One region of the Enterocloster citroniae genome, then DNA from elsewhere that is predicted to be linked to it. Evidence: riboswitches for the same ligand, from Rfam matches in the RefSeq annotation. Region 1 holds a riboswitch; each other region holds the start of a gene.
The links. Region 1 has a riboswitch for glycine ahead of gcvT (glycine cleavage system aminomethyltransferase GcvT). Riboswitches for the same ligand answer to the same signal wherever they lie in the genome.

Region 1 (10,151 bases):
GGGTATAAGGAACAGGAGGGTGATTCTTCCATATTTGATATCTACAGCCAGATCTTCAGGAAGCTGTACCAGTATACACCTACGCGGCGCTCCTGCCCCTACCAGAGAAGGTCCTTTTTAAAAAGAGTACTGGAAGAGGCGGGCAGAAGGGGAATCCAGGTCTATATTGAGAACAAGGAATTGTATTTCCCTGATATTATCCTGGAATTTTACCCGCACCTGGTCCATGACGGTCATGTGTGTGCCACGGACCCCTTCTGGCAGGAGTTCTTAGGAGTCAAATACAGGGAGTTTTTCCGGGAGTTTCCCCAGGTGGCGGGGATCATCACCTCACCGGCCACAGGGGAGAGCCGTGTTTCCATCAAGTCCAACCGCTGTACCTGCGACAGGTGTAAGTCCGCCGCCAGGGAGGACTGGTACCGGATGGTACTGACATCCATGTATGAACCCATCCGCCAGGCTGGCAGAAAACTGATCGTGCGTGACTTTGTGTTTGATTCCGCTTCCCAGAAGGAGATATCCGCAGTGATGGAGGAATTGCCGCCGGATGTGATCATTTCCTTGAAGAATACGCCCCATGATTACTATCCCACATTTCCGGCAAATCCCAGGATCGGTCATGTGGGAGACCATGAGCAGTGGATTGAGTTTGATACCATGGGACAGTATTTCGGATGGGGCGTGGGGATCGCGGACCTGACAGAGGACTACCGGCGCAGACTGTCAGACGCCAGGCAGAAGGGAGCATCAGGGGCAGTTTTCCGCCTGGACTGGGAAAGCCTGGACGGACATTCCTCCTTTTTTACACCCAACAAGATCAATGTTTATGCGGGGGCTGCCCTTACCAGGGATCTGGATACCCCGGACCAGGAAATATACCGCAGATTCCTTCTGGAGGAAGGATGGTCAGAGGATACTGGATGTATCAGCCGTCAGGCAAAATGGTTCGGCAATATCATGAAGAAAACATGGGAGATTACAGCCGGGACCGTGTTTGTAAATGACTGTGTATTCTCGGATTCCAGCGTGCTTCCCATTTCTTTGGAGCACGCGGTATGGCTCTCGGAGGAAAAGAACTCTTTAAAGGACTGGGACCCCCAAAAACAGGATTGTGTTTCTCCCAGAAGGTCATCCCTGGAGCCTGCGATCCGGGAAAAGGAGGAGGCATTTAAAAAGATCAGCGCCCTCTGCGAGGAGGCGGGGGAATACCCGGAGGGGCTGAGTCAGGATAAGGTGAAATGGTTTCAGGAGCGTCTGGCGCTTAATGCCCGGTATGTGGACATGTACCGTTGCGGGACGGAGGCGATCCTGCTGACCCGCTATGTGACGGAGACAGAAGAACAGGATAAAGAGTTTTGGCAGAGCGCCCTGGAAGGGGCCAGGCAGGCTCTTTTGGCCGTAAGCCGGATGAAAGGGGAATTTACACAGCTTTTCCGGGAAACGGATTATGAACCCCATGTGATCTACACCCTGCTGGACCCGGACCGTCTGGACTGCCTGTACCGGAAACTGAACGCCCGGCTGCCGGGAGACTGAAGTGCCGGGAGACTGAGCTGCCGGTTACCTGGCAGCTGTCTTTGGAAAGAAACGTTTTAGAGGAAATATTTAGGAAAAAACAGGAAGCGCTGGATCCATTACGCGATCCGGCGCTTCCTGTTTTCCATTTGTCCATGACAATTTGCCAGTCAGTGACCGGCATTTCTGATAGGCCAGATAAAAAGAACGCATATTTTGCAGATTAGACCGCGAATCCAAAAGCTATTTTAGATTCTTCTTGGTATGAACGGATCAGATCGGTGAGCTGAGCGATATCACTGATAGTATGGGAAAAGTCATGTGGCTTTGATAGAACAGTCCTATCAGATCGGATAATTGCAACGGTGCTTTTGGATTTAGATACATCGATACCTACAGCTAACATATAGGGGGGATCCTCCTTTGCGAATTAATATGATTGGGTCCAGCACTCGGTTATCTATTCATTTTCGTTAGTTACCCGGGAGCGAATCCCAACTTGCTTAATCGAATAAAAGATAATGAGTGATGGTTAACACTTTCAGTTTCGGGAACTATGTCCCATATTTGTGCCGTTAACCAATCAAACTCATCATAACAAAACATAAGAATAGGGGATAATTTCCCTACTCTTATATAGTACGAAATTTGGGAAAATATGAATATGATTATTTATCTTCCAGAAATGGGATTATAGTCAGCAGTAAATTTCTAAACGCTCTGTCAGAAGTTTCAGCTACAGGCAATATGGTAAAGGAGATCGAATTATCAGGATGGTACAACGGCAATGGCAAAATACGTTTAGACAAAAATATCGATGATTATAAAGAACTCGTGATAACGGGGCGTTGCGGATATATGAGAAACAAAAGGCAGGAATTAATAAAAAGCTGTGATCTGTGTAAGACTGTGGCGTCCAGCAAAGAACGGGATGGATATGGCGTGGATTTAAATGAATGGGATGGCTCTGATATCTGCTTTTATACGAATTTAGTATGGGGGCATGTCATAGTCACAGAAAAAGTTAAAAACATATTAGAAAAGAAGAAAATGAAAAGCATATACTTCCAAAAAATCGAAGACTATGTATAGGTTGGGTGCGAAGCAAACTAACAGTGACACTTTATTAAGCATTACAATATAGAGAGAATAAAATGTGGAAAAAGAGTGGATTAATCATACTTCTTCTGGCATTAACCGGATGTGCAAATACGGCAGGGGACAGCGTTAAAGATACGGCCGGTATCACACAGAGCTTGCCAAACGGTACAGAGGATGGGGAGAACAGCGTGGGAAAACAAATGGATACTTATGAAGAGGACGGTCTGAGGCTGGAACTTGTATCAGAACTGGATGGCGCAGGCAACATAGTACCGGAAAGCGTGAGACTGAAAATCGAGAACAGTATGGACGATGAGTGCATGATAAGGTCAATCGGCACTGCCGTAAACAACGTGACAATCGGCAATTCCCTGACATATGCTGAAATAGAAGGAAATGACAGTACCGAAGAGGATATCATGCTGTCGAATCTAGAAATGGGATCTTTACACAGGGATCTGTTGGAATTTGAAAAAGAATTCTGCAATATAAAAGAATGCGAGTCGGAGGATGTCTACAATAACCTGCGCGCCAAAAAGATTGAATGTGAAGGGCCATCGGAAACCGTGACTGTTAAAAGAGGCGGTTTCAACCTTTAAGTTTAGCCCCCGCTGTGGAGGTGGGAACAGCCGGACCGGATTGCTGTTTCTGCCGTATAAAATGCAGAAACTGATCGGGGCATCCTTCAGTGAAACTGTTTTTCCAGATGATCAATGCCTGTTTTGACGTTGTGATTACAAAAAAATACATTGGAAATTCCTCTATACTGCGGATCTGGGAGTATTCCATATATCCGCTGACGCAGCTGGTTTCCCAACGGATGTTATCTTTCAGAAATTGATACACTGCCTTTTCGCAGGGAATACCAAGGCTGGCCTGCTGTTTCAGTTGTTCCGCCTGTTTCTGGCATTGTTTGTGTTTCACGCTTACCCGTCTGATGCTAAAATAAGGCCATATAAATATGAAAAGAAGCAGACATCCTATGATTAGCGTGCGGAACAGCTGCCTGTACATAAAATAGTGCAGCGCCATGACAACCAGCAGTACAGCTATATCCAGACTCAGCCGTTTTCCACTGTATCCGCGTTCTAACTGATACTTTGCCAGTTCATAAAGGGATTGGGCATCCCTGGCTATTGTAACTTGGAATGACGGTGTCATATCCCGGTTCCCCCCCTTAAACTGCTGATGTTTACTTCATTAGCGACATATCTTTTCCTGTCTTTTGCATAATGAATTCTTTAAAATTCAGGGAATCACCGACTGTAAAGCAGTGTTTGGCAAAATACATCCCTTGATCTTTTGCAAAGAATATGTAATAGGCCTGCGGGTCCTCTGCCAGCTTATCTACAGCCGGATATTTCCAGACCAGTGATTCTTTACTGGGATAATATGTAAAATCATTCTCAAAAAAATCGATTTGGCTGCGAACCAGCTCCGTCTTTCTCAATTTCCGGAAAATCCTTCCAATAATCAAACCGGTGTTCAGCAACACCTTGCGGCGAAGGCGCGCAGACAAGGCAAGAAACCATACTGCTACCATCAGAAAGAGAATGGCTCCCAACTCGCCAGGCATGAGAATAGAGCTTATCACAACGATACCCCACCAGACCAGAAACACCCAGTTTCCGATGGAACGCCGTTGCTTCTGGTAATACAGCATATCAGATATACGCATAAATTGCTCTTTTTGTTTTGAATTATCCTCATTGATAACGATTCTAAAAATCGGTTCCATATCCACGCGTACCTCCAACAGTTTATCCGTAATTTCTTCCGTAATTCCGATAAGCCGTGTTATCTGCGGAGTTAATATGATTACAGCATCCCATGCGACTGGATTCAAGCGCTTTCTCCGTTATAATTTGCTAATCAAAAACAACTCTTTTTGTTGTGAATTCGGCTTCTCTATAGATATAGGAACAGCCCGAAAGCCTTGATTCTGTCAGACTTTCGAGCTGTAAGTTCTAATGTTCCTGAGCGGATTCGAACCGCTGGCCTTCCGCTTAGGAGGCGGACGCTCTATCCTGCTGAGCTACAGAAACACATCAATTTGTATCATTGATATCTGCGAACCGTATCACACGGTCCGCATTATATAATAACCTATCTTGGGAAAAAAATCAAGCCTCAAATTGCACAGTTCCCTGCATCCATACCTGACCTTTGAATCGGCGGCCTACTTTTGGCTCTCCCAGGAGGTCCTGGCGGTTGATGACAACATGGAAGATCATGTCATTGCAGTCCAGGGTCAGGTCATAAACCTCTTCCTTGGTAATCCGGTTGGCACTCAGCTCAATTCCGGTGATCTCCCCTATTACGGAGTATTGGTCGCATTCAATGCCGCAGGGCATAAAGCAGGTCTCAATAATGGAATACACATCCTCATGGGCGATCCGCCTGGAAACCATGGAGTAAAGGTCAATGTCCTCAATGGTCAGTGTTTCAATAGCATCCTCGTCCCCGCGTTTGGCTGCTTCCAGCAGATTGCTCCTCTTTCTGGCAGCCATTCTGGAATCCTCGGCCTGTTTTTCTGTCTTTTGTATGGGAAGGAGGATCCTGCCCTGCACGCACAGGCCCGAAAGGGCGGCGCCTAAGGGTTTTACAGGCTTATGGCCGGCTTTGCGGAGCCGGTATTCCATGGAGTTTTCTATATAAAAGATAAGAGAGATGCCCACTCTGTATTCATCCAGCAGTCCGGCAAATGTTTCCCGCTCCGTGTGACGCTGGATGGAGCATTCCGCATCCGAACTTATATCCGTGCTTTTCACATAGGGGAAATAATATTCGCGGTTAAATGTTCCCTTTGGACTCATCTCACCAGCCATGGCAACACCCATGCCGGGAGCGGTCTCTACCCGCAGTTCACAGAACGTACTGCCTTCCCGTTCGGACAACTGTCCGTTCTCCCTGGCTTCTTTTGCAAGACGCCGCAGCAGTTTTTCCATATCCTGTTTCTTCTGGTACATGCTAAACCCAATGGTCCGCATAAACTTATGCATGTGGTCACCTTCTTTCCTAATCTATTATCATAAGCCGTATTTTTTATCAGACAACAATGAGGCAAAAGGAACACCTTCGCCTCATCATCTTTGCCCATTATATACTACTTTATATCAGATTACCAGTATTTTTTCTTTGGACAGGCTAATTTATTCGTTAATTGTAAAGATTACTTCAGAGAACGTTCATATAAGACGATCCGGTTCCCGGCGCCGGAGCAGGAAAAGACCTGTTCCCTGTCCAGTATAGCTTCATACTTCCAAGTATTCCCAATCTTATCAGGCTGAATTATCGTTAAATTATAAACAACCTTTATCTATTGACTGAAAACATCACCTGTGTTAGTATGAACTTAGCAAGGGCGGGGCGGTGAGCCATACGTTTGCGGACAACTGCATATCATCGGATGATGGATTCGGGAGAGACTGTCCGGGGGCTGGAGTGATGATCCGGCAGTGACTTAGGGCAGCGCCGAAGGGGAAGCGGAGAACTCTCAGGCAAAAGGACCGGATACCGGACGATACTCTGGAAAGCGATGAGCACCGACGAAGCCAAATCTTTCAGGTCCAAAGACAGAGCGCATGAACATGTTTATTTGTTCATGCGCTTTTTTAACAGTCTTTCAGCGCGGATTTAAATGTCTGCGCATTTTGGGACACTGGACAGCATATGAAGGAGGGTAATGATTTATGGGCACAGAAGTAACTGGCGGCACTGAATTAAGGACACCGCTCTATGACACACATGTAAAGTACAAGGGGAAGATTGTGCCGTTTGCAGGCTATCTGCTGCCGGTGCAGTATGACACAGGTGTGATAGCGGAGCACATGGCAGTGCGCACCAAGTGCGGCCTGTTTGATGTTTCACACATGGGGGAGATCATCTGCAGAGGCAGTGATGCACAAAAGAACCTGAACATGATCCTGACCAATGACTATACGGTCATGGCCGATGGCCAGGCCCGCTACAGCCCCATGTGCAATGAAGATGGCGGTGTGGTGGATGACCTGATCGTGTACAAGGTAAGGGACAACTGCTATTTTATAGTGGTAAATGCAGCAAATAAGGATAAGGATTTCCAGTGGATGAAGGCCCACCAGTTTGGGGACGCGGAATTTGAGGACATTTCAGACAGAGTGGCGCAGCTGGCGCTGCAGGGACCGAAGGCCATGGAGATCCTCAGGAAACTGGCAAAGGAGGAGGATATACCGGAGAAATATTATACTTGTCTCTTTGACCGTATGATCGGGAATATCAAATGCATTATCTCCAAGACCGGTTACACGGGTGAGGACGGGGTGGAGATCTATCTGGCCCCGGAGGACGCGCCGGCCATGTGGGAGATGCTCATGGAGGCAGGACAGGAGGAGGGGCTGATCCCATGCGGGTTAGGGGCCAGGGACACCCTGCGACTGGAGGCATCCATGCCTTTGTACGGACACGAGATGGACGATACCATTTCACCCAAGGAGGCTGGGCTGGGAATATTTGTAAAAATGGATAAAGAGGATTTTATCGGAAAGCAGGCGCTGGTGGATAAAGGCCCCCTGACCAGGAGACGGATCGGCTTAAAGGTGACGGGACGGGGAATCATCAGGGAACATCAGGCGGTTTATGCGGACGGCAGGCAGATTGGGATCACCACCTCCGGCACTCATTGTCCTTATCTGGGATATCCGGTGGCAATGGCTTTAGTGGATGTTGGATATAAGGAACCGGGCACTGTGCTGGAGGTTGAGGTAAGAGGACGGCGGGTGGCCGCAGAAGTGGTGAAGCTGCCTTTCTATAAACGTTGAGTATCATATAACAGGAGGTATTGAGATGAATGTTCTGGAGGAATTAAAGTATTCAAAGTCACATGAGTGGGTCAAGATGGTGGATGAGAACACCGCTTTGGTAGGATTATCGGATTATGCCCAGGATGCCCTGGGAGACCTGGTGTTTGTAAACCTGCCGGAAGCAGGGGACGAGGTGACGGCAGGGGAGGCATTTGCAGATGTGGAATCCGTGAAGGCTGTTTCTGATGTGTATTCACCGGTGACAGGCACGGTGGAAGAGGTGAATGAGGCGCTTTTGGACGCGCCGGAGTCCATCAATGAGTCTCCCTATGATGCGTGGCTGGTGAAGATCGGAAGTGTCACGGATACGGAAGAGCTGATGAGCGCTGCTGAGTATGAAGCATATGTAAAGACTCTGGAATAAAAGCATCTTTATTCCATTAGAAATGGGGTGTAATATCATGGGTACTTATGTGCCGAATACGAAGCAGGAACAGCAGGAAATGCTTCATGAGATAGGATTTAACAGTTTTGAGGAAATGTTTTCCCATATACCCGGTGAGGTGATGTTAAAGGACGGCGTTCAGATCCCCTCCGGCCTCAATGAGCAGGCGGTAATGTCCAGGATGGAGGAGATGGCGGAAAAGAATGTGGTGTTCCGGCATATTTTCAGGGGAGCGGGGGCCTACAACCATTACATACCCGCTATTGTCTCCAGCGTGATCTCCAAGGAGGAGTTTGTAACAGCATACACGCCTTACCAGGCGGAGATCAGCCAGGGGATCCTGCAATCCATATTTGAATATCAGACCATGATCTGTGAGCTGACAGGAATGGATGCTTCCAATGCATCGGTGTATGATGGCGCCACTGCGGCGGGGGAGGCTGTGGCCATGTGCAGGGACAGGAAGAGGAGCACTGCGTATGTTTCCGCCGCAGCCAGTCCGGGAACGATCGAAGTGATCAAGACATATTGTTTTGGCAGCAATACCAGAGTGGTCATTGTACCGGAAAAGGACGGGGTCACGGACACACAGGCCCTGGAGGATATGATAAAGGCAGATCCCCAGGCAGCCTGCTTCTACGTGCAGCAGCCAAACTATTACGGCAACCTGGAGGACGGGGAAGGTCTGGGGCGTATTGCCCATGAAGCCGGAGCCAAATATATCATGTCCTGTAATCCCATGGCTTTGGCAGTGATGAAGACGCCGGCTGAATATGGCGCTGACATTGCAGTGGGGGACGGGCAGCCCCTTGGAATGCCCCTTGCGTTCGGCGGTCCCTATCTTGGATTCATGGCGGCCACAGCCGCCATGACAAGGAAGCTGCCCGGACGCATTGTGGGGGAGACAACGGACAGCCGGGGTGAGAGGGCGTTTGTCCTTACGCTCCAGGCCAGGGAACAGCATATCCGCAGGGAAAAGGCCAGTTCCAATGTGTGCTCCAACCAGGCGTGGTGTGCCCTGACCGCATCGGTGTATATGACGGCCATGGGGGCAGACGGCATGGAAAAGGCTGCCATGCAGTGTATGTCCAAAGCGCATTATTTCAGGGATGTGCTGAAGCTTGCAGGATTAGAGCCCAGGTATGACCGTGAGTTTTTCCATGAGTTTGTAACAGTAAGCCCGGAGGGCGCATGCAGTGGCAGCGCCCATATCCTGGGCGCCCTTGAAAAACAGGGAATCCTGGGCGGCCTGCCCCTGTCCGACAGGGAGATACTCTGGTGTGCCACGGAGATGAACACAAAAGAGGAGATGGATGAAGCTGCATCCATTGTCCGGAATGTGCTGGAATGCGGACATAAGGAGGTGTGCGGCTCATGAAACTTGTATTTGAAAAAGGATCCCAGGGACGAAGGCTGGACCTGATCGGTGAATGGGATGTGCCCATGGTATCATTTGAACGGGACCATTTAAGAAAGTCAAAACCGCGCCTGCCCCATATGTCGGAAAATGAGATCAGCCGCCATTACACGGAGCTGGCAAAGCGCTCCCACGGTGTCAATGACGGGTTCTACCCCCTTGGCTCCTGTACTATGAAGTACAATCCCAAGGTAAATGAACAGGCCGCTGCATTAAAAGGCTTTCAGCGCGTCCACCCCCTGCAGCCCCAGGATACGGTCCAGGGCTCCATGGAGGTGCTGTATCTGGCTGAGAAATACCTCTGTGAGATCACCGGCATGGATGCCATGACCTTCCAGCCCGCGGCCGGCGCTCATGGGGAGTTTACCGGACTGCTTCTGATCAAGGCTTACCATGTGCACAGGAATGATACAAAGCGGACAAAGATCATTGTGCCGGATTCCGCTCACGGAACCAATCCTGCCAGCGCTTCCATGTGCGGCTATGACGTGGTCAGCATTCCGTCCAGGGAGGATGGATGCGTGGACCTGGAGCAGCTGAGGACAGCCGTAGGTGAAGATACGGCAGGCCTTATGCTTACCAATCCCAATACAGTGGGGCTGTTTGACAAGAATATACTGGATATAACAAGAATCGTCCATGAGGCGGGGGGACTCTGCTATTATGACGGAGCAAACCTGAATGCGGTCATGGGGATCGTGCGTCCCGGCGACATGGGATTTGATGTGGTGCACCTGAACCTGCACAAGACATTTTCCACACCCCATGGCGGCGGCGGTCCGGGCAGCGGGCCTGTGGGCTGCAAATCATTCCTGGAGCCGTATCTGCCCGGTGTGAGAGCAGTGAGATGTGAGGATAAGGGACAGGGCAGGTACGTGTTCCAACGGGGCGG
Region 2 (10,151 bases), on a different contig from region 1:
CCCCTATATGACGTGGAAGGCAAAGTGATCGCCGGAGTAAGCGTAACCGGCCCTACCGCGCGCATGTCCATTAAGCAGATCCAGCTAAAACTCCAGCCGGCCCTTCAGATCATAGGAAGGCTGCGGAAGGAATTGGGATATACGGGATAAGGGATTTTTCAATGGATTTTCATGGGGGCGTTCAACGCCCGCCAATCCCCCCTCACCCTTTATCCGTATTGAAGTCATCTTAGCACTCCTCATGATCAAAGTCAATCTTTTTCCAGCACCGCTCCCCCGCAATAGGGCAAATTGTACAATTAAAAAGGACTGGTCACACTGGCCGGACCTAAAAAGGATTCCTCTGGCCGAAACAGCCCGAGGAATCCTCTCTTTTGCATATCATATCTCACCACAGACGTAATAGAAGCGCTGAAGCATTTGTGCTAAGCTTTACAAAGGGCATCTTCCCTCATCTGACGGGTGGACCATGGTATCAGGAATACCATACGGATATATCCTCTCATATTCAGCCTTCAGTTCCATCAGATTCTCCGTGCAGATGGTACGCCGCCCTGCTTCTATCTCCTTTACCATGTCTACCAGTTTTTTGTTAAGGGGAAGTGAAAGCCCCAGTTTTTCCCCCATCTGGACCGTAACCCCTACAGTACCATCAATCTCACTTTTGCGATGACGCACCGCCAGGTCACGGTATAGACCTGTATAGTTTTTGACCATAGGCCGGTAATGGTCCGCAGTAACTTGCAGCGCCTCCTTAAAGCGGCCCTGACGGTACAGATCCGGCCGGAAGTCGTCAAAGGACACCAGTTCTATTCCAAGCTTTTCAGGAACCTGCATGGCCTCCAGCGCAATACATGCAATGGTTTCCTGGGTGGGCCCATACTCCATCCCGCCAGGAATAAGAAGATGGGTGATCCCCGTGGCAAACATGGCGCAGATATTCACCTGTTTGCTCCAAAGCTGACGCATCACCTGGCCGCTGATCTCCACCTGCTGGAAGGGACTAATAAACTCCCGCAGATGTTCCAAACGCTCTGTTATCCTTCCGTCCAGTTCCCCGATCACAAAATTGCTATGTCCTCCGAATTGGATGACCCCTGGCTCTATGTAATCTGCCGCCCAGTTTACAAAGGCGCCTACCACCCGGTTCTGGCCCACATACTCAGCGATTACATATTCGTTGATGCCATTTTGCAGACTGACCACATATCCGTCTTTCTTTAGCAGAGGAGCGATCTTCTCCATGGCCGCTCTGGTATGCTGGGTTTTAGTCGCGAGAAACACCACCTCCAGCGGTTCCCCCAAGTCATCAATATGGACTGCTTTTACCGGAACCGTGAAGTCCCCTCCCCGGGGATCACGGATGGTCAGCCCTCTCTCATTCATAGCCCGGATATGGTCAGGAACAGCGTCCACATACAGGATCTCCGCCCCGGCTCTAGTAAGCCAGGCTGCCATGGAACCTCCGATCGCCCCGGCTCCCACTAATGTATATTTCATTTGTACCCTCCCCTGTTTTGTCACATTCCGGCATTCTCCAGCCGTCTGGCGGCCTGTATGAGAAAATGGCGGACCCTGTTTCTGTTACGCAGCAGCTGGCGTTCAAGGAATTTGAATTCATTGCTGTTCCTGTCCATGGATGCCAGTTCGGACAGCTGGTCAAATTCCGGAAAAGCCGGAATGGGTACAGCCAGATCGGCCTGGAACAGGTCGCCGTCTTTACAGTAGTGCACCGGTATAAGGATTCTGTTCAGATCCATGCAGAGATCGTTCAGCATGCCTGCCTTTTGAGTATCAGATTCATTCAGCTGTTCCAGGGTGTTCAGGCGGGTAATTTCCCTGTCCAGGGTCAAGAATTTATCTTTTAACCCCCCAACCAGTTTCATCACCTCCGTCAGATCAAAGGCGCCTGACGCAACACTCTGGTAATGTTCCAAATTCCCCATCATCTCATCCGCCAGTTCCGCATAGGAAAATGGATATACATTGGCCATAACCACTCGGGCGATCGCTAATGCAAATATCTGGGCATCCCTGCGCAGTTCCTCCTCCCCCAGATGTTCAAATACATCCTGGGTGGTGTGCCAGTACCAGGGAAGTCCGGGCATAAAGGTTCCCTCCCCCTGTCCATCCACCGGCTGCAGGGACAGGCATTCAAACAGGGTCGGTACGCCGTGAGCCCAGAAGGACTGGTCTCCATTCCGCTGAATACGCATGTATTCCGGATCCTGACCGGTCCTTTCCCTGACCACCTGACGCCCCAGGGCATAGCACTGTTTGTTGCACTCTATATGGGAAAAGTTGTTGGATCCTTTGGTTCCTACCGTGTCTATATCAAAGTTAGCCACTGCATGATCATGCAGATCCTCCCAATAGGTATCCCCATACCAATTGCTGCCGCTGTAGCGCCCATTGCTGTGGCCGCTCCACCATACGAACCGGATATTTACGTTCATCTTGTCCTTGTACTTGCTGAACACCCGGGCCAGTTCCAGGACCACGGCATTAGAACCGCCATTGTCCGCGCCCCCTTTATGCCAGGAGTCCACATGTCCTCCAAACATGACAAACCGGTCCGTGGGTTTGTCCGCCTTCAGCTCTGCCACACACACAGGCACGGTGCGAAATTTAGTAGACACCTCGGTTACCATCTTTACACAGGTCTCTCCCCGGTCCAGACTGTCTAAAAGCCGTTTGCCGTCTGATGCATTTACCGTCACCACAGGTATCTTGGAGAGCATGCCCACTGTGGAGGGAACCGGCTGGCCCCAGATGGGGCTGATGGACATATTGTACGGGTAGTCTCCGCTGGTAATGCAGATGATCCCGGCAGCTCCACGGTTCTCCAGCGCCTTGCAGGGAACCGCCGAAGCCAGACCATTCATCACGGCGATCCTGCCCGTGATATCCTCCTGTCCGTTGGCAGGCTTTTTACCGCCCACGTAAACCGCTTTCCCCTCCAGGCCTGCTTCCCCTGTGGAAGCGCCATAGCTGTGGGTAATGCAGGAAGATAGTTCAGTCCCGTCCTGAAGGGTCAGGCTGCCAAAAACAGGCAGGCTGATGTAATTCTCCACATAATGGATGTCCACATCCAGCCCCAGTTCCCCCATCACACTGCGAAAATACTCAGCCGCCCGTTTTTCTCCCGGGCTACCCGATTCCCTGTCCTGGCTTGTGATGTATTCGGCGTGCTCCATCAGTTTTTTGCCGTCCACCTCCTCCATCAGCTTGATTTCTAACTCTTTATTTATCATCTTATTACACTCCCTCTCTTGTCTGATCCGATATTCCCAGGTACAAAACCTGGAATCTCAGTCTGCAAATGGTACCCGTCCGCAGGATTCTCCTCCGTCTATGATAAAGTCACTTCCAGTAATCCAATCCCCACATTCGCTTGCCAGGAAGCAGACCATTCTGGAAATATCCCTGGGCGCACCAGGACGCCGCAAAAGAATACGCGGGATAATATTGGCCCGCACAGCATCCTTGCTTGGATCGCCCTCCCAGCGTCCAACCTCCACGTATCCCACCGAAACCGAGTTGACATTGATATGCGCAGGCGCAAGCTCCAGAGCCATAGCCCTGGTCAGGCCCAGTATCCCCGCCTTGCTGGCACAATAATTGCTGAAATTCACACGGCCTGAATGAGCCGCACCTGAAGTAATATTTATGACCCGGCCAGGCGTACCCGCGTCAACCAAACGCCGGCATACCTCTCTTGACATATACATGGTTCCCTTTAAGTTAATATCAATTGTATTGTTCACCTGATCATCACTCATCTCTACCAGAGGGGCTACATCATAAAAATATCCCGCATTATTGACCAGTATCTGAACCGGCCTGCCATAAAACTCCATGGCCTCCTCTGCCATGCGGCTGCAGTCCTCCGAATGGGAGATATCTCCCTGAAGGACGCAAACCCTGCGCCCCATTTCCCTTATCTGATCAGCCAGTTCCTCGCACCGCGCCCTGGACCCTCTGCAGGTCAGGACCATATCAGCCCCCAGACCTGCCAGATCCAGACTGAGAGCTCCGCCGATCCCTCCTCCGGCGCCTGTTACCATTGCTATTTGATTGGATAAATCCATGGAAATCATATACCTTCTCCTTTCATGACTGCCTTATTTTTCCTACGCAGGCCCTCATAAGCCGGAAGGCCTGCTATAATGATGATACATACGCCAATGATCATATCCCGCTTTCCTTAATTCAGGAAAATACCGGCTCCCGGTCCAAGAGGCAGCTTCAGGAAATAGAATACCAGGACCAAAAGGAAAAATGCGATCAGATACGCGAACGCATAAGGCATCTGCATCGAAATCAATGTACCAAGTCCAACCTTGTCCTTCTGGCTCACTTTATAGGATTCCAGGAGCCCCAATGCGATGGGGACATTAAGTTCAACAGGAGACAGGATATTAAAGCATGAGTCACCAATACGGTACAGGACCTGTGTCATGGCCGGACTTATGTTCAGCATGGCCAGCATGGGAACCAGGAAAGGTGCCAGCATAACCCACTTTCCGCTATTGCTTGTGATAAAGAGGTTACAGAAGCAGGACAATAGGATGATCAGGATAAAGAGACCAATATTCCCCATATTCAGACTGATCAAAAGTTCTGCTCCTTTGGCAGCCAGAACAGTAGCAATACCGCTACGTGAGAACAGATCCACAAAAATACAGGCAGTCAGACAGACAACCATAAATGAAGCCGCCATATCCAGACATTTTTCCATCATCAGAGGAACATCCTTCCATGCCTTTATCTTACCGATCCCAATACCATAAGCCGAGCCTATAATCATAAAGAAAAAGAACAGCAGCGGTATAATCATGTTCAAGAACGGTGAATTAGGTATCAAAGTTCCATCCGGGCTGCGCATAAAAGAGTTCTTTGGAATACAGGCAATTACAAGAAGAGCTATATAGATCACAGTAGCCCATCCTGCAAATTTAAGCCCCCGCGCTTCCTGGCTGGTCACCTTCATCTTTTCCAGTTCGCTGGCGTCCTTTTTCAGAACAAGTTCCGGATGCTGGCGGTTCAGGTGAGGAACTGTTACGTATTTAGTGACTACCACACAGACAGCAGTGATAATAAAGGTTGCCGCTGCCACGAAATAATAGTTAATAGCCGCATGGGTAGGCGCAAGCGCACCGGTGGCATCCACAATATGGTTAGCCTCAACAATCTGAGCAGATATTCCAGCCAGAGTTGTATCTGTAGCCGCAATCATCAAACAGGCCGTGTAACCGCCATTGGCTGCCGCATACCCCATGATGATTCCAATCCACGGATGCAGTCCCAGAGATTTAAACACAGCGGCTGCTATAACCATGGTAAACACCACCCCGGCGCCAAATCCTATGCTGGAATTGACACCCACAAAAGACACAGCGATGAAAACGATCATGATGGGAGCGCCAATTACCGCCTTACGCATCAGAGCATCAAAAAGGCCCAGCTTTTCTGCATATCCCACAGCCACTGTCATAAAAATCAGCATGCCCAATGGATAGTAATTTACGAAGATACTAATAAAGTTTGTGAGATAATGGGCCAAGGTCTCGAAAGTCATCAGGTTCGTGACCTGGGCAGTGGTTACCTGAATGGCCCCATCCACCACGGTTTCGTAAGAAGCTGACCAATTCATGCCGTGCAAAACAGCACTGAGTACCACCGTAATCAGAGCCAGGCTTGCAAACAGCCAAAATGGATGCGGCAAGAGATTCCCCACCTTTTCAATGGCGCCCATGGATCGCTCTAGCCAGCTTTTCTTAACTACTTTTTCATCATCTTCCTTTTTCATTAACATTCCCCTTTCTTTTGTATGGAAGCGTCAAATCCAACACTCCATTTTTTATTAAAAACCTTAGATTTTAAGGTTTTATTCACTTTTTGCAAAAAAAATGCATGAACAAATAAACATGTCCATGCGCTCTGTCTTTTTGACCTGAAAGATTTGGCTTCGTCGGTGCATCATTGCTTTCCAGAGTATCGTCCAGTATTCGGTCCTTTTGCCTGAGAGTTCTCCGCTTCCCCTTCGGCGCCGCGTCCTGCACGGTCTCTCCCGAATCTATCATCCGATAATATGTAGTTGTCCGTAAATATTTGACTCTTCGTCCACTCTTGCTGAACCTATATTAGCACAATTAACGATTTCAGTCAATAGATAAAGTTCTTGAATTTTGGCAGTTTTAACTATGTAATTTTCAATTAATCAGAGGTATTATAAGCAGATTTTCTTAAAAAATGTTTTTTTTAATAAATTTCGCACTATTATATTGTGAAATTATACAATACCCCCCCCCCCCCCCTCCCTCCATCCAAAGTTTTATCTCAATTATAAATGCACAAATCTGAAAATTAAACAAATTAAGACATCATACTCTTTTGTTATACGCTGTTTATGCTTAAAAAACAACAATAACCATAAAAGATGATGTCTTATAAAAAAGCAAATCAAATTCAGACTTATTTACAACTGTTCAGAGTCCCATCCTATGACTTCCGCTTTGCCTCACTTATAAAGACCTTGGCCCGTTCCGGGTCAATTGGATTCTTCATATCCCCGTTCTTGATCCAGGTGGCAACGGACACGCCGTCAAAATATTGCATCAGCTCATGGATGTTGTCTCCGGTGGCTCCTCCGCCAAGAAAAATGGGCGTGTCCTTTACCCTCTCCCTGGCTTCCTTGACCATACGGATGCTCTCATCCACAGACTTACCGGACATAAACAGGCCGTCTGCAAACGCCTCATGGACACACTCCCATGCAGCATCCCCCACCGGCTTTCTGCCCAGGGGGATTCCGTGCACCTCGTGCACATCCGCATAGACGGGCACCTTGGATCCGGTGCGTTTTCTAAGGTTTGCGATGTCCACACACTGGGCCTGAAGGATACCGGCGCTGGTAACGCTTGCTCCTGTAAACAGGTGCTCCACCCTTACAAAGTCCGCTCCCACCGCATCGGCCACGGAAAGGCCGGCCACTCCGTCCCAGTTCATAAGGATCCCCATGAGCAGTTCAGGAAAACGTCTCCTGATCTCATAGGAGATCCTGGTCATGTAGGCGATCGCCTCGGGACTGGATTCCTGTTTAATGGGCATGTCGTTCATATTCTGTACAATGATTCCGTCAAAATGGTTCTCCGCCACCATTTCCGTCTCCCGCAGGGCCATATCCACGATCTCCCGGATCCCCATCCCCGCGTGCCGGTAACTGCCGGGCAGCGGCTCCGGCTGGATCATGGACAATACGATCTTTGAACCGCGTCCTAAACAATTCATCTGCGTTCTCTCCTTTTCCTCATCCTATACTCCCCTTAAATTCCGGCTGTACTCCATGCTGATCCCATACATCTGACCAGAGGGTATCACACCCTTTTCAGTCACAAACCCCCGGATGAACTCCGGTTCCACACCCACCAGCTCGGGGGTGATAAAATCAACGGACCCCCTGTCCAGGTCCTCTCCCCAGTTCGCTGTCAGCTTTTCCTTCAGGTCATCATATACCAGCTTCTTCCTGCCGCCAAACACCGGCCTTATATCAAGCTTGATCAGAGGTGTAAGGAAATACAGCGGTACCCCGTAATGCCTGCATATCAGGCCCACTATATCAGAGCCTGTGGTATTAAAGCCCGTGCCGTCCGGATAAAATGTCTCCGCGCCCATGAAGGCGCCATGGCAGTCCTTAAGATAATACATCATGGACGCCTCCGGGATAAACTTGATCTTATGCCCGGACTCCAGGCACGCCTTTACAAAAGGCCTTCCCCCGTCAATGATCCGGCTCTCCGCAATATAGACCGTATACTGCTTTCCATTCTCCTTTAATCCCCGGAGGAATTTCTCAACCGTGCTGGAATAATCGTATACAAATATGGTCTCCATGGTCTCCGCCAGTCTGACCCCATAAGCCACACACTGCTTCACTGCCTCAGCAGCCGTCCTGGCATAGCTGTTCTTTGTCTCCAGTATCAGGGGCGCCGCTTCCTTCAAGTCCATCCCTGCATAAGATCTGATATTATGAGTCATAAGCAGGATCGCATTGCTGACCGCCTGGCTGGCCTCCCCTCTTGTGGCGATAAAAAAATCCGCCACCGCCAGGATCTCATCAATCACCTGGTCCGCGGGCCTTTGTTCATCCTCTCCCCTTCGGACCACGGCTTCGATCATATCCCCGACCATGGCGATATGATTGCTCGCCCCCAGGACCCTTTGCTCCACAATTGAATCAAATACTTCCCTCATAGGGCCGGGCAGTATATTCCTTACGTTGTTTTCCATTTTAATAAATCTCCCCTTGTGCGGCGCGGATACAGGATCCGCCCCGCATTTTGTTATCTCAATTGCCTCAGCAGTTTCCGTTGACTCAGTCAAGCCCCAGTATCCTGGCGCCGTTTTTTCCAAACAGATACTCCCTGTATGTTTCATCCAGATGGAACATATCAAACACATCCAAAGAGCATCTGGTCAACCGTTCCGGATAGGATGAGCCAAACACCAGCTTCTCCTTTGGAAGGCTGGTCACTGCTTTCTTCAGAATCTGGACCTCATACTGGTTGGAGGTCTCAAGATAAATATTAGGGATCTCCTTTCCCAGGTCCACGCAGCCATATCCATAATCGAAACATCCCATGTGAAGGAACAGGAACACAAGGTCCGGATGCCTTCTCACATGTCCCAGCCACTGCTGCGGCATGGAGCGGGAGCCGATTCCGGTAAATACCTTGACCGGAACCCTGCGTTCCTCAGCCACTGCAAGCACATCCTCAATCCCGCTGCATGCATCGGGATAATAGCCGTGCTCCACGGAATTAAATTCCAACATCACCATGCCGGGAAGCTTTAGGGCTTTCCTGGCTGTTTCGGCGCAGTTATCCTCCTTTGGGTTGATGACCGCGCAGCCGGCCAGACGGTCCGGATAAGCGGACACCAGCTTTGATATATACCGGTTCCCCGCTTCCACAGGCCAGCCATCCAGGGCAGAAACCACGCGGAAGTCAATCCCGTTCTTCTCCATATCCAAAAGGAGTTTTTTCTCCTCTTCTTCCTGTCCTGCAGGATTCCTCTTAATATGCGAATGGATATCAACGATCATCCTTCTACCTCCAGTCTTATCCCAAAATACCGCAGTAAGTTCCCACAATACCCACGATCATGGTAACCAGGATCAGTTTAACTGCGGATATCTTCTTTTTGGAGATCAGCAGATACATAAGCCCAGTGTACAGCATCCCCAGTATGCCCGGCATCAGCCCGTCAAGGGTTTCCTGGATGCTGAGCACCGTATCGCCGCTCTGGTACACAATGGGAATGGAAATGACCACAAGGGCCGGTATAAATCCGCCCACGATCACATAAGCCGCAATGGCCGCCAGCTCTGAGATCCTGCTGATCAGTCCGCTGGACTGTATCTTTTCCACAAATTTAACGCCCTGTTTATAGCCCTGGAACACCCCCAGATACCTTACGCCCAGCGACACGATGGACATGCCGATCACAAAGAATATGGGCCCTATCCAGCCGAGTCCCGCTGTGATAAGCGAAATGGCGATACCTGCCAGGATGGGTCTGGCCGTACCGTTTAAGAGGGAATCCCCCAGTCCTGCCAGAGGTCCCATCAGGGCGGTCTTAACAGCATTGATAGAATCAGGGTCAATATCGCCCTCCGTAGCGTACCGCTCCTCCATGGCCGCGGCCACTCCCACGGGAATGGCTGAAGTGATGTCATTAGTAAGGAAATATTCCATATGCCTTGCATATGCTTCCTTCTTCTCCTCAGGGTCCTCATAATACTTTTCAATCACAGGCATCATTGCCTCTGTAAATCCCGCGTTCTGCTGGCGCTCATAGTTGTTGGTACCCCTGATGGTAAGCTGGTGCAGGAATACCTTCCATAAGTCGCGGTTTGTAAGCTTGTTCTCATTCCCGTTGTTCTCTGTACTCATATCATTCTCCGTCCTTTCCCCAATCACGCGTTTGCATCCGCAATCTTAAAGTAATAGTACATGGCCACACAGATCACTGCCAAAAGGGCGATCCCGATCATGTTGATATTCAGGTATGCTGCCACAAAGAAGCCTAAAAGGAAGAAGGGCCAAAACTTCTTTACCTTAATGGAATTGAGCAGCAACGCAAAACCG
Region 3 (10,151 bases), on a different contig from region 1:
TTCCTGCCTTTATCCTGTCTTTTCGTTTCATTTATAAAAATTCCGTTGCCTTTTCAGCCAATGACTCCCTGTCCAGGATCCTGTATCCGTTTTCCCGCTTTTCCAGCACCCCTTCTTCACAAAGACGGTTCAAAAGACGGAACATATGGCGGTAACTCATCCCCACGGAACAGGCTGTATCGGTAAGGATATCGCTGAAGATCCCATTGTGGGAAGTTTGAAGGATGTACGCACAGAGACGCTCTTCCCCCGAATACAGGGAAGCGGACACAAAGTTTTGTGAACTGCGTATCAACTTCAGTGCAAGTTCACTCCCAAGCCTGTTTAGGAACCGGACATTGGATTTAAGGTAAAGGGCATTGCGCTGAAAAGGTATGGCAATGCATTCAAAATCCGTCACAGCCACAATGCTGGTGGTGGCAATATAGGTATCTGTCATCAGTTCCAGATCTCCCATCAGACCTTCGCAAATATAATAACAAAGCACAAGGTTTTTGCCGTTCCTGGCAGTGGAGCAGACCTTTGCGCTGCCCGATACCACCACAAACAGGTATGTGATGGGCATTCCCTCCTGCAAAATAGTTTCCCCTGCGTGAAACTTAAGGCATACGCAGGAATCCAGCGGAATGGCCTGTAATCCATATTCGGCCAGTTTCACACAATGTTGGTCCGATAAAGGCTTTCTTTGCATCATTTTCCCCTTTCATTATACATGATACAGGTTTTGACTAGTATGACATATGTCCTATGCAGCTGTCAATATCTCACAGTACAATATAGGCAGGGAGGTGGGAAAATGTATCACGCATTGTCTTTTTTAACCGGGGTGGTCATTGCCGTAATGGTATTTATCAACGGAGGTCTATCAGAATACTACGGGATTTTTGTGGCTGCTGTTATCATCCATATAGTGGGGGTGGTATTTGCATTTGTGCTGTGCGCCGCACAGGGAAAACGGATTCCGCCCAGGCAGCATCAGCCCCTGTGGATCTATCTGGGCGGCGCAATCGGCGTCCTGACCACTGTTTTTAATAATTTTGCCTTCGGAAAGATCAGCATGACCAGCATTGTTGCACTGGGACTGTTAGGCCAGACCGCAGCGTCCCTGGCCACTGACTGCCTGGGTCTGTTTGGCATGGAGCAGCATCCCTTTAAGAGGGAATCCTTTATCGGCCTTGGCTTTTCTCTATTTGGCATCTTTATCATGATGGACCGTACCGTGGGTTCCGCTGCCTGCGCCGCTCTTTTTTCCCTGGCGGCAGGTGTTTCAGTGGTACTTTCACGTACCGTAAATGCATGCCTGGCCCGGCATACAGGCGATCTTCAGGGTTCCCTTGTAAACCACCTGGTGGGCCTTCCCATTACGATCGTGGTCGCCGCCCTGGTCATCATGCGGGATCCTGCAGCATTTGCCGATCTCTCCTGTCCGTCTGTTTTTTCAACTCAGGCATGGATATACTGCGGAGGGATCCTGGGTGTTTCCACGGTGTTGCTCTGCAATATCACGGTTCCCAGGGTATCTGCCTTCCGTCTTACGCTTCTGACCTTTGTAGGACAGCTTTTTACAGGAATCCTTCTGGATCTGTGTTCAAAAAATACCTACCCCGGCACCTCCTTTGTGGGGGGCATTGTGGTTGCGGTCGGCATGGTGTTCAATCTGGTTTACGAACATGTGTCCGCGGTCAGAAAACCAAACGGAAAATCCTATTGACAACCGGCCTATCATATGATACTTTTGATACCGTCAACAAAAAACAACAGATGATGTTCGTAGGAAAAAGCAATGGCTTGCCGAAGGAGTAACACTCTCAGGCTTCCGCACCGGCGGAAAAAGACTATGGACGGATGTAACTCTGGAGAAACCCGCTTCAGTGCGGGGGCCGAAGGTGCAAAGTGCGCAGAGCGCACCAATCTCTCAGGCAAAAGGACAGAGAAAGATTTGAATGATACAGTACGCATTCAGGACCTCCATGGGTCCCTATTCCCTGATTCCGTTACGTGAGATTGATTCCAGAAGACTGGAAGCAGTCTCATTTTTTTGCTGTTTTTAATGTTGAACAATCAATGCAGAAAAGAGGAATTAAAACATGTGGCAGACAATCAATCAGGTACTTGAACAAATCGATGATCTGGTATGGGGCGTTCCCCTTATGGTCCTCATATTGGCCGGGGGCATCCTGCTTACAGCAAGGCTTGGCCTTCTTCAGATCCGCAGGCTCCCACTGGCGCTTCAATGGATGGTTAAAAATGAAGAAAACGGCGAAGGGGAGGTGACCTCCTTCGGAGCCCTCTGTACCGCCCTCTCAGCCACCATTGGAACAGGCAATATTGTGGGCGTGGCCACTGCCATTGCCGCCGGCGGGCCGGGCGCCCTGTTCTGGATGGAGTTGGCGGCATTTCTTGGAATGGCCACCAAATACGCGGAAGGGCTGCTAGCGGTCAAGTACCGGGTGGTGGATGACAGCAGCCATGTGCTGGGCGGGCCGTTTTATTATATTGAACGTGGAATGGGCGCAAACTGGAAGTGGCTGGCCAGGATCTTTGCATTTTTTGGCGTCTGTGTGGGTCTGTTTGGAATCGGGACATTTTCCCAGGTCAATGGAATCTCCTCAGCAGTGAATCATTTTTTTGATCCCAATCAGTCCTGGACCGTGACCATTCCAGGGATCGGAACCTATTCCTGGACCGTGGTCATCGCGTCCCTGATCCTCAGCGTGTGCGTGGCGTTGGTCCTCATTGGGGGAATCAAGCGCATTGCAAATGTATCCCAGGTGATCGTTCCTTTTATGGCCGTGGTCTATATCCTTCTCTCAGTTGCCCTTTTGCTGTGCAACCTGTCCGCTATCCCTCAGGCAGCTGTGACCATTGTAACAGGCGCATTTAACCCATCTGCCGTCACGGGCGGTATTGTGGGCACCATGATCATTTCCATGCAAAAAGGGATTGCCAGAGGCATTTTCTCCAATGAAGCCGGACTTGGCTCTGCTCCCATTGCCGCTGCAGCTGCCCAGACAAAGGAGCCGGTGCGCCAGGGCCTGGTTTCCATGACAGGCACTTTTATTGATACCATTGTGATCTGCACCATGACAGGCCTATCCATCGTGCTCACCGGTGCATGGCAGGTGGAGGGTCTGACCGGAGTGGCCATCACAAACTATGCATTTAACAGCGGCCTTCCTCTTCCGGCCATTGTCTCCTCATTCCTGTTAATGCTCTGCCTGGTGTTCTTTGCCTTTACCACCATCCTCGGCTGGGATTATTATTCCGAGCGGTGCCTGGAATACCTCACCGGCGGCAACATGAAGGTGGTCAAGGCATACCGCTGGCTGTATATCTTTGCTGTTTTCATCGGGCCATACATGACAGTAAAGGCCGTGTGGACCATTGCTGATATATTCAACGGCCTTATGGCCCTGCCCAATATGATCGCGCTGTTTGCACTGAGCGGTGTGGTAACGGATGAGACCAAACGTTTCTTTCAAAAGGACCGTGTATCCCGCCTCACTTCTTTGTCCAGGCATTCTCTGTAAAGTGAACGGTCCGCGCGATCTTAAGCAGATCCGATTCATGATACAGATCCCCGTTCAGTGAGATGGCATACATCTCATCACTGTCCGATTCTGCAAAAAATATATACCACATGCGGGAAGTCCTGTCCTCCTCTGGTATGGGGCCGTGCTCAGCCTCTGCATCTGTGAGGGATGCAGATGTGTACATATCATGGCTTACAAGTATGAGCAGGGCAGGGACCTCGCAGTCAATGACGGATACCGGTTCGCTGATAAACATGGAATGGTTCCACGGATACCCGATCTCCATCAGTTCCCCCTGTTCAAATCTCCGGTAAAGCCAGTCTCCCGTAAACCGCTGTACCGCTCCGGCTGATCTCCATTCCTGAGGGACTGCAGAGGTATCCACATATCTGTTCAAATCCTCCAGCCGTCTTTGGGCGGCCTGATCTGAGGTAAGGAACAGATTTCCTCCGCTGCTGTTTCCCAGGGCTTCCATATAATCTCCATCTGAAAGTTCACCGGGCAGGCGGTAGGTCAGGTAATCAGACATCTTCCTGTGAGTGGCAAAAAAAACCTCTATCTCCCCTCTGTCCGCCAGCTTTATTCCATACTTTTTAACAGCTTCCGGAGTCTGGTACAGATTCAGCCATTCCCCTGTGGTCAGACGCTGCAGGCTGATGTAATCCAGATCGCCTGACCTGTTCTCATAGGATACCTGGATCTCATACGGTTCATCCAAATGGACAAACGGATAATGTTCCACCCGGTTAAGGGAATTTTCATCCTCGTCTCCATCCACCCTGTCCGGTTCCGGAAAGTTCTTCGTCCGTTCTGCAAGTGACGCGGCATCCGTCACACCGGCCAGCCTAAGGACGTCATCCATTGAAATCCGATCCGTCCCATCTTCCGTTCCCTTTAACGTCCCATCCAACGCCCCCTCTGGCGTTCGCTCCGCCCGTTCCGCCTTTTCTTTTGGACTGCTCTCCCCATCCTCTCTTTTATCCAAGGCTGATTCCGGAATCTCCGTAAGCTCCTCCGGTATCCAGATTCCTTCCCCTCCAAAGGGCTGTATCATGGTGACAGCCGCCCTGCTCTTGTCCGGAAATGTATAAACCACCACCTTACTTTTGCTCTCCGCCGCCGTCCCCATGTCCTCCGCCGCCGTCCCCGTGTCCTCCGCCGCCGTGTCCAAGTTCTCCACTACCGTACCCTTTCCGCCGTGGAGATTCAGCAGATACTCCATTGCCAGGTCGGGATATCTCAGATCCCCCAACACCGGGTCCGAGGCGGCATGTTTATTCAGGATTTCTGCCATTCCGTCTTTCCGGTAATCCATAGGGGTTCCTGCGATTCCCCGTCCATACGCCTCATAAAACTCCCGGGCAGATAGAATACTGTCATATTCCTTCAATGTCTCCTGCTCCACATACCAGATCCCATCTTCCTGTTTCCAGGTAAGGTGCTCTTTCCAAACCCACCGGTGGGGATCTGACGTCATGGCATAATAGGTAATCTCCGACCGGCTGCCTTCTGTCTCTGTTTCGTACAACTGATCCATGGGCCATGGACTGGACCAGCCAAAACCGATCGCCGGATCCCCCGGCTGTGACTGGACCTGGTCCATTTTATAAAACCCGTCAGGATCTTGCGGATCAAACATGTCCTTAAGGGTGTTCCCCTCCCTGCCGCAAAAAGCATTGGCCCACGCCTCGGTGCGTGCAGTGATGTCAGACTGGGATTGTTTTCCCGTATAGGTGCAGACCACCAGAACCGTCAGGATCAGGACCAGGATGCAGGCCATCACCCTGGTGGTCACCGGGTGTTTTGCCAGTATGGCGATCCGTTCTTTCACAGCCCTTTTCCCATTCCACATGTCCGGGGAAACATTCAGGACCCCTGCCCTATGCCGCCTCTTTTCCATCAGGCTGATCAGGGTCCTGCCATAGGCGATTCTCTCTCCCTCCCCCAGCCGGCGTACCGCAGCCGCATCGCAAGCCAGTTCACTGTCCCTCTTGGATAAAAAAGCCGCTGCCCAGACCAGCGGATCGATCCAGTAATAGCACAGCAGGATACACCGCAGCATACTCCATATATGGTCATGGTGGCTGGCATGGCAGTCTTCATGGATCAAAATATGGCGCAGCCTCCCCTCATCCTCTGCCATGTCCCAAGGGATATAGATGGCCCGGTCACAGAGAAACGCCATAAAGCATGGGGTACTGAGACCTTGAACGCAGTAAACGGGAAGCTTTGTGATCCCATATGTATCCCCCAGATACCGCTCCCTCCGCATATAGAGGCTCCATGAAAAATGCAGGTTGGTCCACATCATGCGGGCAAACAGCAGGATTCCTCCCAATATCCACAGCGTGAGAATGATCAGATTCCAGTCATGGCCCGCGGCCCTCCCAGCCACGGCTGCCGGGACAGCATAGGGAATCACCTGCCCTGTGCCCAGATTATCTAAAAGAGGTTCCGCTACCGGCCGGACAGCTGCCATCTCACGCAGGTTATCCGCCGCATTCATCACACTGAATGGACTTTCAATGGTCCTAAACCAGGAATACAAAGGAGAAAACCAAGGGATCATAAGGCGCAGTGCCACTGTAGCCCAAATTCCATACTGTATTCCGGGACTGATCCTCCCTTTCAGGAAAAGGCGCAGCAGGCAGATTCCCGCAATAAGAGCCGAGGAGGTAATAAGTGTCTCAATCATGCCTCTCCTCCTCTGCCTTTTCCAGGATTTCCTTCAGCTCCTCTATATCCTGATCGGACAGTTCCCTGGAATCTACCATGGCATTAACCATCAGGCTGAAGCTGCCCTGAAATACCCGGTTCAGAAATCCCCGCGTCTCCTCCAGGACAGTCCCTTCCCTGTCCACCGCCGGGTAGAACAGCTTGGCCCGCTCTCCTTCCCGGTGGCGGATGGCGCCCTTGGCCTCCAAACGTTTCAGCATGGTAATGATCACATTACGTTTCCATCCGGTCAGTTCCTCCAGCTCCTTTGTCAGCTGGGTAATGGTCTTGGGCGGGTTCTGCCACAGCAGGTTCATCAGTTTCCATTCCCCGTCCGATAGATTGATCTTATCCATATGCAGATCTCCTTTATCCGTACCTTTTATTGCTTTACTTACAATTTAGTATACATTTGTATACTAAATTGTAGATCCATACAGGATATATGTCAATAGAAATGATCAATTTTCTTCCATCCGGCCTTTTTTCTGTTATAATAGTAAGACAAACACTACCTTATCAGGAGGATGGCAAATGGCAGACTATCCACAGATCTTAATAAAAGAAAATTTAACAAGAGAAGAACGCAAATGCATCTGCAACCAGATCATGACAACGGAAAGCCACATGGAGCAGCTGATCCTGAAACATTTTACAGATGATGATTTCAGACATGTGTGGGACCGGAAAATAGGCGGAGGCGTCATTGGCGGCAAAGCCTGCGGACTTCTTGTGGCCAGAAAGCTGATCGAACTTATGATGGCGGATTACGCGGCCTACGTGGAACCTCACGATTCTTTTTTTATCGGTACGGATGTATTTTACAGGTATCTGGTCCTGAACCGCTGCTCTGAGTTAAAAGCGCGGCACAGACTGGAAAAAGATGATTTTAAGGAAACGGACGAGCTGACAAACAGGCTGCAAAACGGCCGCCTTCCGGATGATATACTTAAAGAGCTGGGAGAAATGCTGGACCACTATGGGTCCACCCCCATCATTGTGCGCTCCAGCAGCATCATGGAGGATGGATACGGAAATGCCTTTTCAGGAAAATATGAATCCGTTTTCTGCATGAACCAGGGTACAAAGGAAGATCGGCTGGAGGAACTGGAATGCGCGGTGCGCAGGGTATATGCCAGCGTAATGAACGAGCAGGCCATTGAATACCGCAGGAAACGCCATTTACTGGATGTGGATGAACAGATGGCCCTGCTGATCCAGCCCGTGGCCGGACAGGCGTACGGTGATTTCTATCTGCCGGTGGCTGCAGGCATGGGTTGTTCCTACAATCCCTATAAATGGATGGAACAGCTGAACCCGGAGGCCGGTATGCTCCGCATGGTCATGGGGCTTGGGACCAGGGCGGTGGAACGGACTCCGGGGGATTACCCACGGCTTATATGCCTGGACCGCGCCCAGGCCAATCTGCGCACCACCATGGCTGAGAGGCATAAGTTCTCGCAGCGCCAGGTGGATGTGCTGGACTTTACCGCCGGACAGCTCTGTACCAAACCCTTGGAGCAGATCATAGAACTGCTTCCAAAATGGCAGGGAAAAATGGTCCTAAGCCATGATACGGAGGCGGAGGACATGCTGGCCCAGCGGCATATTTACCGAAAGGTATATTTTGCGGACTGTCAGGGACTGGTGGACAACTTAGACTTTATACATATGATGCGCGATCTGATGAAAATGCTGGAAATAGCTTATGAACGGCCGGTGGATGTGGAATTTGCCATTACCAGCCCGGAGGAAGGGATATGGCGCCTGAATCTGCTGCAGTGCCGCCCCCTGCAGGCTGCTCTTTCGGAACAGGTCCATATACCTGAGGGTGTGGACCATCAGCTTTTATTTGATGTGCGCAGGACCTCCATGCGGCGCTCCAAGGAAGAAACCATGGATTATATCGTGTGGGTGGATCCCCAGAAATACTATGAATACCCATATGCAAAAAAGCCGGACGTGGCCCGGCTCATCAGCCGGATCAACCAGCATTTTGAGGATACGGACAAGAAGCTGATGCTTCTTGTTCCGGGACGGATCGGAACCTCCTCCCCTGAACTTGGAGTTCCGGTGGTCTATTCAGAGATCAGCCAGTTCAATGCCATCTGCGAGGTGGCTTATGACAAAGCCGGCTATCATCCCGACCTGTCCTACGGAAGCCACATGTTCCAGGACATGGTGGAGGCAGACGTTTATTACGGCGCTATCAACGACAACAGTAAGACCCGCCTTTACCAGCCCGGCCTGCTGGCCAGATGTCCTGAGATTCTGAAGGAGCTGTGGCCCCAGGAGGAGGAACTGGCAGACATTGTAAAGCTGTATGATGTCAGCGGATCCCGCGCCACCCTGACCCTGGATTCCAAGGAAGGGCGCGCAGTTTGCCGGATCAGGGGCGCCGCAGGCTGCAATGACTAAGTCTCTTCCAGCCCGCGGACGGATTTCCGCTCCACCAGTTCACCTTTCATGGTTTCCCGCAGAGGAGGGCGGCCCTTTTCAATCTGTTCAACCAGACACTCCAGGTTCTTAATACTATAAAACAGAACTTGGAAGAAAATCAAGAACCAGAATCAGGTTCCCTTAGTTTCCGGTATTGTGCGGGCTTTTTAGAGGAGAATCACAATCACTGGCAGATCCGCTCCTGGTGCCGCTTCAGCTGCTCCAGGCTCCTAATACAATAAAATCCATTGATCTGTTCGATCAGCGCCATCTCTTTCAGCTCCTTGATGGCCCTCACCGCCGTAACGCGGTTTATTCCCAGCAGGTTGGAGAGCAGCTGCTGGCTTATCTTTTCCTTGATCAGGATCTTCCCGTCATAGGGCACGCCGTAGTGCTCCGCAAAAATAAGAAGGAGATCGCAGATTTTCCACCCGGCATTGTGAAAATTCGTATGCCGTACCTGCTCCATTGCGGACAGGAACTTGGTGGAAAGGGATTCCATGATATCCATGGCCAGCTGCGGATCGCCGGCAATCCCCTCCAGCAGCATCTCCTTGGTGATACAGACTAATTCTGACGGTTGGACCGTCTTAAAATTCACAGGGGATTCCTGGTCAAAGAGAAGGTTTCCTTCCAGAACAAGGGAATTGCTTTCATTGAAATTATAGATCCTCTCCTCCCCCGTCACAGTGGTTTCAAAGGCAGCCACCCTGCCCTTTTTTACAATGTAGCAATAGTTGGTCCTGGTTCCCGCCTGGACTAGCATATGGTTCTTGGGAAATGATTTCTTTTGTCCCAGCTTTTCCAGCCTGGATATTCCCCTTGGAAGATACAACAGACGCGAGACAAAGTTTGCATGCGGCATCTGCACAGCAGCACTCGGTACTTGATTCACCCAACCCACCCTCTCTTTTTGTGAATTTTCACTACAACAGCCCCAAAATTCCCCGTTTCGTTTTAACAATATTATAACACTGTCATGTTTTTAACAACCAGTAGTATATGCTACATTATATCAAATATTTACAGGTGATGTAAGTGCTATAATGGTAGCATTGATTTCTTTTACAGTTTCCAGTATTATGTTATACAGAGAGAATATAATCACCGCCTGAAAAGGCGGAAGACCAATGGGAGGGAACGATGAAAACTGTCATCATCCTGGGCGCGGGCCAGTTTGGACGGGGGATATCCAGGCTTCTTAATACGGAATATATGGAATTAGTGGGATTTGGAGATAATGATCCGTCCCTCTATCATTTAAACAAAACAGAGAAACAGGAAAGGGGATTCCCGGCAGATGTTCCCATTCTTTCCGTGGACCAGGCAGTGCGCCTGGAACCTGACTATATCATCACGGGCGTTACGGACCCGGCACGGTCCGGACAGTTAAAGAGCCAGGCGGTCCACTCTGGTTTCCACGGAGAATTTATTCTTCTCCGGGACCTTTATGAGCAGTTTGAC

Region 2: it holds a riboswitch for glycine, as region 1 does, so the genes downstream of both, ABID13_RS14055 (AbgT family transporter) here and gcvT (glycine cleavage system aminomethyltransferase GcvT) in region 1, are expected to answer to the same signal.
Region 3: it holds a riboswitch for glycine, as region 1 does, so the genes downstream of both, ABID13_RS04015 (alanine/glycine:cation symporter family protein) here and gcvT (glycine cleavage system aminomethyltransferase GcvT) in region 1, are expected to answer to the same signal.

The regions. Positions count from the first base shown of each region.
Region 1 is NZ_JBEPLZ010000030.1:6,194-16,344, reverse strand. It holds gene ABID13_RS25085 (hypothetical protein) at 1-1,536, shown strand, start outside; gene ABID13_RS25080 (hypothetical protein) at 2,164-2,607, shown strand; gene ABID13_RS25075 (hypothetical protein) at 2,670-3,215, shown strand; gene ABID13_RS25070 (YcxB family protein) at 3,205-3,777, opposite strand; gene ABID13_RS25065 (YcxB family protein) at 3,809-4,462, opposite strand; tRNA gene ABID13_RS25060 (tRNA-Arg) at 4,588-4,661, opposite strand; gene ABID13_RS25055 (DUF3881 family protein) at 4,740-5,618, opposite strand; glycine riboswitch at 6,026-6,138, shown strand; gene gcvT (glycine cleavage system aminomethyltransferase GcvT) at 6,309-7,415, shown strand; gene gcvH (glycine cleavage system protein GcvH) at 7,441-7,821, shown strand; gene gcvPA (aminomethyl-transferring glycine dehydrogenase subunit GcvPA) at 7,859-9,220, shown strand; gene gcvPB (aminomethyl-transferring glycine dehydrogenase subunit GcvPB) at 9,217-10,151, shown strand, end outside.
Region 2 is NZ_JBEPLZ010000009.1:88,855-99,005, forward strand. It holds gene ABID13_RS14035 (IclR family transcriptional regulator) at 1-150, shown strand, start outside; gene ABID13_RS14040 (ketopantoate reductase family protein) at 433-1,500, opposite strand; gene ABID13_RS14045 (M28 family peptidase) at 1,521-3,254, opposite strand; gene ABID13_RS14050 (SDR family NAD(P)-dependent oxidoreductase) at 3,312-4,100, opposite strand; gene ABID13_RS14055 (AbgT family transporter) at 4,208-5,812, opposite strand; glycine riboswitch at 6,003-6,086, opposite strand; gene ABID13_RS14060 (BtpA/SgcQ family protein) at 6,505-7,293, opposite strand; gene ABID13_RS14065 (IF-2B domain-containing protein) at 7,318-8,292, opposite strand; gene ABID13_RS14070 (amidohydrolase family protein) at 8,378-9,106, opposite strand; gene ABID13_RS14075 (PTS system mannose/fructose/sorbose family transporter subunit IID) at 9,123-9,956, opposite strand; gene ABID13_RS14080 (PTS mannose/fructose/sorbose/N-acetylgalactosamine transporter subunit IIC) at 9,980-10,151, opposite strand, start outside.
Region 3 is NZ_JBEPLZ010000002.1:420,350-430,500, reverse strand. It holds gene ABID13_RS04025 (cyclic nucleotide-binding domain-containing protein) at 32-694, opposite strand; gene ABID13_RS04020 (DMT family transporter) at 797-1,711, shown strand; glycine riboswitch at 1,844-1,941, shown strand; gene ABID13_RS04015 (alanine/glycine:cation symporter family protein) at 2,088-3,530, shown strand; gene ABID13_RS04010 (M56 family metallopeptidase) at 3,502-6,228, opposite strand; gene ABID13_RS04005 (BlaI/MecI/CopY family transcriptional regulator) at 6,221-6,604, opposite strand; gene ABID13_RS04000 (PEP/pyruvate-binding domain-containing protein) at 6,783-8,666, shown strand; gene ABID13_RS03995 (Crp/Fnr family transcriptional regulator) at 8,872-9,582, opposite strand; gene ABID13_RS03990 (TylF/MycF/NovP-related O-methyltransferase) at 9,831-10,151, shown strand, end outside.